Regions from separate parts of the Pelagibaculum spongiae genome, predicted to be linked through region 3. Evidence: predicted binding sites of a transcription regulator. Region 3 holds the regulator's gene; each other region holds the start of a gene.
The links. Region 3 encodes sigma-54, which starts transcription at its own class of promoters, with help from an activator protein. Its sites were predicted from a motif close to TGGCACNNNNNTTGCTNT; they were not measured.

Region 1 (2,275 bases), on a different contig from region 3:
CGCCTAATGCTTGCTGACCAAAAATACCGGCAGCGATGCCGCCCCATAAACCACACAAGCCGTGTAATGGCCAAACACCCAGCACATCGTCGATCTTCCAACGCTTTTGGGTCAGATTAAAGCAGACCACAAATAATGCACCGGCAATCGCACCAACAACCAAGGCACCCATTGGATGCATTAAATCAGAACCAGCACACACGGCTACTAAGCCAGCTAAAGGGCCGTTATGAATAAAGCCAGGGTCATTTTTACCGACAATTAATGATGCCAATATACCGCCGACCATGGCCATCATGGTATTGACTGCAACTAGCCCGGAAATATCGCCGACCTTCTGTGCTGACATCACATTAAAACCAAACCAGCCAACGGTTAAGATCCAAGCACCGAGTGCCAGAAAAGGAATGTTTGAAGGTGGAAAGGCGACTAGCTTGCCTTTTTTGGTATAGCGGCCTTTGCGTGCGCCAAGCATGACTACAGCACCCAGTGCGATCCAGCCACCCATCGCATGCACCACTATTGAGCCAGCAAAGTCATGGAATGCCGCGCCAAAAGTAGCTTCTAGCCAGCCTTGAAAACCAAAGTTGCCATTCCAAGCAATGCCCTCAAAGAATGGATAAATTAGGCCGACTAATACAGCAGTGGCCACTAATTGTGGATAGAAGCGAGCACGTTCAGCAATGCCACCAGAAACAATGGCCGGTATTGCAGCGGCAAAGGTCATTAGGAAGAAAAATTTGACCAATTCGTAGCCATTTAAGCTAGCGAGTTGCTCGGCACTACGAAAGAAATCGACGCCATAGGCAACCGAATAACCCACAAAGAAGTAAGCAACCGCCGAGACAGCAAAATCGACCATGATTTTAACCAGCGCATTAACCTGGTTTTTATCTCGAACCGTTCCAACTTCTAAAAATGCAAATCCAGCATGCATTGCCAGAACCAGAATTGCGCCTAACAGCACAAAGAGCGTATCGCTGCTGCTCATTTCCATGGGACACCACTTATTTGTTAGTTAGCTTTTCAAAACAGAAGTTTGATCGCCGTTTATTATTAGAATTAGTGCTTCTTATTGGTGCGCATATGTAGTTTATTGCACCTTTATTGCTCGCTTGGCAAGAGTTGCCTATGCAAAACTCTCAATCGGCGGGCGGCGTCGAAGCCGGCGATAAATTTGTCTGACCTTTTGCAATATTGTTAGCAGAAAGTGTGCCAATCCTGAGCAGAGTGCACGGTTATAGCGATCTGTTGGTGCGCTGTTTTGAACTGAAATGGTGCTTACATCAAAAAAGCTAGAGATGGCTGAAAAACCGGTTCATAATCGCCGCCGTTTGCTGCTTCGCTATAAAAAGATCTTAACCAAATCAACGTTAAGGTCTTTGGGAAGTCGCTTCCCAGCAAAGGTTTTGCTTTTGCGACTCAGTACCGCAGCAACCGTGCATAGGTCAGGGTTTTGTTTTGTTTAGATCTCTATAGTTCTATCCAACAGCAGCGAACAAGCTTGCTCACCAGTTTTAACAGATAGCACATGTTGCTTCTGGCCCAAATCCGCCGACTCACCTCGGCGGATTTTTTATTTCCAGGGAAGGAATGTATATCGCAAGGAAGCATGGATGCTGGTGCGAATATTTCCAGGGAAGGAATGTATATCGCAAGGAAGCATGGATGCTGGTGCGAATATTTCCAGGGAAGGAATGTATATCGCAAGGAAGCATGGATGCTAGTGCGACGACAGGCAGAACATAGATCTTTAACTCTCGACTATTCCGTTCAATATTTTGAAAAACACCAGACTCCGGTTAGCATTCTGAAAAATTAATTCAAATAAACTCAGGAAACATAATAATGAGCAATCTTTCTACTCCTGATCTGTGTGATCAATTCCCTAAACAAGTTTCTGTTTTAGATCCGGTTTATAAAAGCTTTGGTGGTAATGAAAGCTTTTGTGGCGAAGTGGTGACAGTGAAATGTTTTGAAGATAATTCCAAGGTAAAGCAGCTGGTCGATACCGACGGAACCGGAAAAGTAATGGTGGTTGATGCCGGCGGTTCAATGCGACGCGCTTGCCTTGGCGACATGCTGGCAGAAAAAGCACAAAATAATGGTTGGGCTGGCATTATTATTTATGGCTGTGTTCGCGATGTAGAAATTCTTAAAACACTCAATATTGGTGTACAGGCTTTAGGCAGCCATCCAATGAAAACCGATAAAAGAGGTTTGGGTGATATTAATATTCCACTTCAATTTTCTGGTGTTACTGTTATACCAGGAA
Region 2 (2,275 bases), on a different contig from region 3:
TTGGTGTAAAGCCACCTTCTTTTTGGTAGTAACAAGTTACCTGATTGGCTGCCAGCACCTCGATAGCTGTTTGCTGTGCATACTCAGAAGCAGCATGAGTATCCATCCCCAGAAACAACGGGCCACCGATCTTATTTGCCGCTCGGTACTCACAAACCGCCTGAACAATCGCTAAAATATGTGCCTGGTTAAAGCTGCTATAAAGCGGGTTTCCTCGATGGCCAGAGGTTCCGAAATTGACCAAATGCTCAGGATTATCAGCATGAACTGCTTTGCTAGAGTATGCGGCTTTCAGTGCATTAACATCGATCAAATCTTCTGGCTGTGCAGGAAGCCCAGCTCTTGGGTGAGTCATACATATACTCCAGTAAGCAATTCAATATATCGCCCCTCAATCGCCGAAGCCGAGGCAAATGCCAAGCAATGCAGTACTCAACCACCAAGCGGTTCGATCACATTCTGGCTGGCAGCACTAGTAGATACTGCAAAAAAACATATTATGATGTTATGCCTTTATTACTGCAATGACCCACATTCAAGTAAGCAAGTACCCTGATACTGGCGTACCTAACAAGCCCTGAGCACCTGTTAAGATAAAACAATCGGTGCGCACTTCGTGTTTACTTATCGCGACACCTCTGAAGTTAATTATTAAATATCACAGTTTTAATAATTTACTTATGGTGCCCACCGCAATCACAACCACAATTTTCACTGGCATCTTTAATCGGTAACACCCCGGCTGCAATGGCACGTGCCGCTTGCTCAGGGTCTTGTAAAGTTGTCGCTACTGCTTGAATATTTCGCTTGGCCATTTTATTAACAAAGCCTTTTCCCATGCCACCGGCAATCAGCATATCAACCTGGTCTAACGGGTGTGCAGAATCATGAGAAAAACCATGAAATGCTTGCTCTTTAGATAATTCCAGCAATTGTTGGCCAACAATTGCCTTATTTTCAATATCAAACAGCCAGAACTTTCGACAACGTCCGGCATGGTCGGTAATACTTTTTTTGTTCTGACTGGCAATTGCAATTTTCATTTCGCGCTCCTTTAATTCTCATTTAACTCGTAACTAAACGTCGAATTAAATGAGAATAAAAAATACCTCTTTAAGAAACCTTAAAGTTTTAAAGTTTCATTAATTGAATCTGAGTTCAATAAGCAAATGCTAATCAATCTCAAGTCGATTCACTATGAGGTGGCGCAAATTCTAAGTAATATAAAAAGAATAAATTGTGCAAGAAAACCTAACTAAAAACAGGTTGTTCTCACTATTTGCTTTTGCTTTTTCTTGCGGCTTTAAGCGGCAAAGTATCTGACAGATAACACTGTGCAGCGATTCTTGGACCCGTTAACGAAGTCGCTAATGCTTTAATTTCACGCTTGGCCATTTTGGCAACAAAGCCTTCACCAACACCTGAAGCAATTAATACTGAAACACCATCCAAAGGATGAGGTTGGTCCTGCTCAGCAACACTTAACAGTTGATCTTCAGTTAACTCAATGATCTTTTCTGACATGATTTTTCTGTTTTCAACGGTGAAAACAATAAATTTTGGGCATCGACCTGGCTGGCCAGTAACGATTTGTCCATTGAGACTAGAGATTGCAATTTTCACTTTATTCGCCTTGATGAGATTTAATGTTAAATAACTTTATAAAAAGTCAGCATACATTCCATCCTTGGAAATATTCGAACCAGCATCCTGCTTCCTTCGATATACATTCCATCCTTGGAAATATCCGCACCAGCATCCATGCTTCTTTGCGGCATACATTCCATCCTTGGAAATATTCGAACCAGCATCCTGCTTCCTTCGATATACATTCCATCCTTGGAAATATCCGCACCAGCATCCATGCTTCTTTGCGGTATACATTCCATCCTTGGAAATAAAAACGCCACCCGATTCAGGTGGCGATTTATATGACATTTTGAAAAATTAAGCTTCGATATCAATCAGCTCAACATCAAAAATCAGTGTTTCGTATGGGCCAATGGCTCCACCAGCACCCTGAGCGCCATACGCCAGGTTGTGCGGTACATACAAACGCCACTTAGAACCAACAGGCATTAATTGCAGCGCTTCAGTCCAACCGGCAATAACGCGGTTAACTGGGAAGGTCGCTGGCTCACCACGTTCAACTGAGCTGTCAAATACCTGACCATTCAGTAAAGAACCATGGTAGTGAACCTTAACAGTCGCTTCTGCCGTTGGCTTTTCACCCGTGCCTTCAGACTGAACTTCATACTGCAAGCCAGACTCAGTA
Region 3 (2,275 bases):
CGCGGCCTTGGGGTATTAATTACCGACCACGGTGTTCGTGAAACCTTGTCGGTATGTGAACATACTTATATCGTTAGCAACGGCCATGTAATTGCCGAAGGTGATGCAGAAACGCTAATGCAAAACCCTCAAGTTCGACAAGTCTATCTCGGTGATGATTTCAGTCTTTAATAGCTGCGATCTAACCATGATCATCGATACCGTCGGGGCAGCATCCAACCAGTAGATTATTGATCATCTGATAATCGTTGTTTTTTGCTGCATCAACTGTGTATTCCGCTAAAAGCAACCCCATTTCTTACTATATGCAATTTTCATGACACAGTGCTTTGAAAACCTTATATTTCAATGCCTGAATCATAAAAATGACTAACGTGCAAGCTTGCTGAAACGCACCGAAAAAGGTAACTTTCAGTCATTGCAGTTTATGCGGGATCAGCATGAAACCTATGCTACAACTTCGCGTCGGCCAAAGCCTCAATATGACGCCCCAGCTGCAGCAGGCGATTCGCCTTCTTCAGTTATCTTCACTCGACCTACAAAGTGAAATTCAGCAGAATCTCGACAGCAACCCAATGTTGGAGCTGACCGAAAATGATGCTGAACCATCGGTCAATGCTGAAGCAGACGCTGCCGAAACCGCGCAAAAAAATGAATCTGAGAGCGCCATTGATAACTCGGTTGATTTGAGCGCTGCCACAGAAATTCAACCAGATTTGCCGGTCGACACCCAATGGGATGATATCTACCAAAGCTCATCACCTTCTAGCTCTGGCCTTTCTCGCTCTTCCGCCCAAGACAATAGCGACTTTGAAAGCAATGCCGCTGCCGATGAAGATCTACAAAAACATTTGTCATGGCAAAGTTCGGTCGCCCATTTCAATCCTAAAGATGAATTGATTGCCGAAGCAATCATTGAGTCAATTGATGAGCAAGGTTATCTGCAGACCAGCTGCCAAGAGATTCTCGATACGGTCAATCAACAATTGAAAGAGCTGCTCCCTGCAGATGAATTAGAATTGCTGAACTTGGATGAGATTGAAGTGATTCGCCATCGTATCCAACAATTTGATCCGATTGGCTGTGCTTCTATCGATTTGCGCGATTGCTTGATGGTCCAGTTAAAACGGCTCGATTCAACTATCCCTTCACGCGCCGATGCGATCAATATTGTTGACCGCTACATGAAATTACTCGGCAGCCGGGATTATCGTCAATTAATGCGGCTAGCTCGTATCAAAGAGCCACAACTCAAACTGGCGTTGGAATTAATTCAAGGGTTAGACCCAAGACCGGGTGGCAATATCGCGACGAATAACACCAGCTATGTGGTGCCTGATGTTTTTGTCAGCAAGTGCAATAACCGCTGGATGGTAGAATTAAATCCGGATACGGCACCAAAAATTCGAATCAACGATGGCTATGCCTCTTTGATTCGTCGCGCCGATAACAGCCGCGACAATTCATTTTTAAAAGATAATTTACAAGAAGCCCGCTGGTTCTTAAAAAGCCTTGAAAGCCGCAATGAGACACTACTCAAAGTGGCTACCGACATTGTTCAACACCAACAAGGTTTTCTAGAATATGGCGATGAAGCAATGAAACCATTAGTGTTGCACGACATCGCAGAATCGGTAGGAATGCATGAATCAACCATCTCTCGAGTCACTACTCAAAAATTTATGCATACCCCTCGCGGGATTTACGAACTAAAATATTTCTTCTCAAGCCATGTTAATACCACCAGTGGTGGCGAGTGCTCTTCTACTGCGATTCGTGCCTTGATTAAAAAGCTGGTTGCTGCAGAAGATGCCAAAAAACCACTGAGCGATAACAAAATTGCCGAGCTATTAAAAGAACAAGGTATCAAAGTTGCCCGACGCACTATCGCTAAATATCGGGAATCTTTATCGATACCACCCTCCAATGAAAGAAAACAATTAATCTGAACAGGAGCAGAAGCTATGCAACTGAACATCACAGGGCACCATTTGGAAGTTACTCCCGCGTTGCGCGAACACATTGAGGAAAAACTTGATAGAATCCGCCGCCACGGATCCAAGATCAGTAACACACATGTTGTCTTGAACGTTGAAAAAGGTCGCCATACGGCTGAAATTCAAATGAACGTAGAAGGCGCTCAACTAGTTGCCAACTGCGAATCAGATGACATGTACCGTGCGATAGATTCGATGACCGATAAGCTTGATCGTCAGATAATCAAGCATAAGGAAAAACACTTACAACATAATCATGGGCAGGGGCATTAAGGCCT

Region 1: a site for sigma-54 is predicted at 1,201-1,218, ahead of DC094_RS14510 (ammonium transporter). Genes of this name have one in related genera too.
Region 2: a site for sigma-54 is predicted at 1,228-1,245, ahead of DC094_RS06335 (NifB/NifX family molybdenum-iron cluster-binding protein). Genes of this name have one in related genera too.

What each region holds. Positions count from the first base shown of each region.
Region 1 is NZ_QDDL01000006.1:73,437-75,711, forward strand. Features, by position in the region: gene DC094_RS14510 (ammonium transporter) at 1-991, opposite strand, end outside; gene rraA (ribonuclease E activity regulator RraA) at 1,849-2,275, shown strand, end outside.
Region 2 is NZ_QDDL01000002.1:72,986-75,260, forward strand. Features, by position in the region: gene pgm (phosphoglucomutase (alpha-D-glucose-1,6-bisphosphate-dependent)) at 1-355, opposite strand, end outside; gene DC094_RS06335 (NifB/NifX family molybdenum-iron cluster-binding protein) at 675-1,043, opposite strand; gene DC094_RS06340 (NifB/NifX family molybdenum-iron cluster-binding protein) at 1,276-1,623, opposite strand; gene DC094_RS06345 (hypothetical protein) at 1,650-1,865, opposite strand; gene bamJ (BamJ family beta-barrel-assembly machinery protein) at 1,948-2,275, opposite strand, start outside.
Region 3 is NZ_QDDL01000001.1:578,761-581,035, forward strand. Features, by position in the region: gene lptB (LPS export ABC transporter ATP-binding protein) at 1-171, shown strand, start outside; gene DC094_RS02555 (RNA polymerase factor sigma-54) at 441-1,949, shown strand; gene hpf (ribosome hibernation-promoting factor, HPF/YfiA family) at 1,965-2,270, shown strand.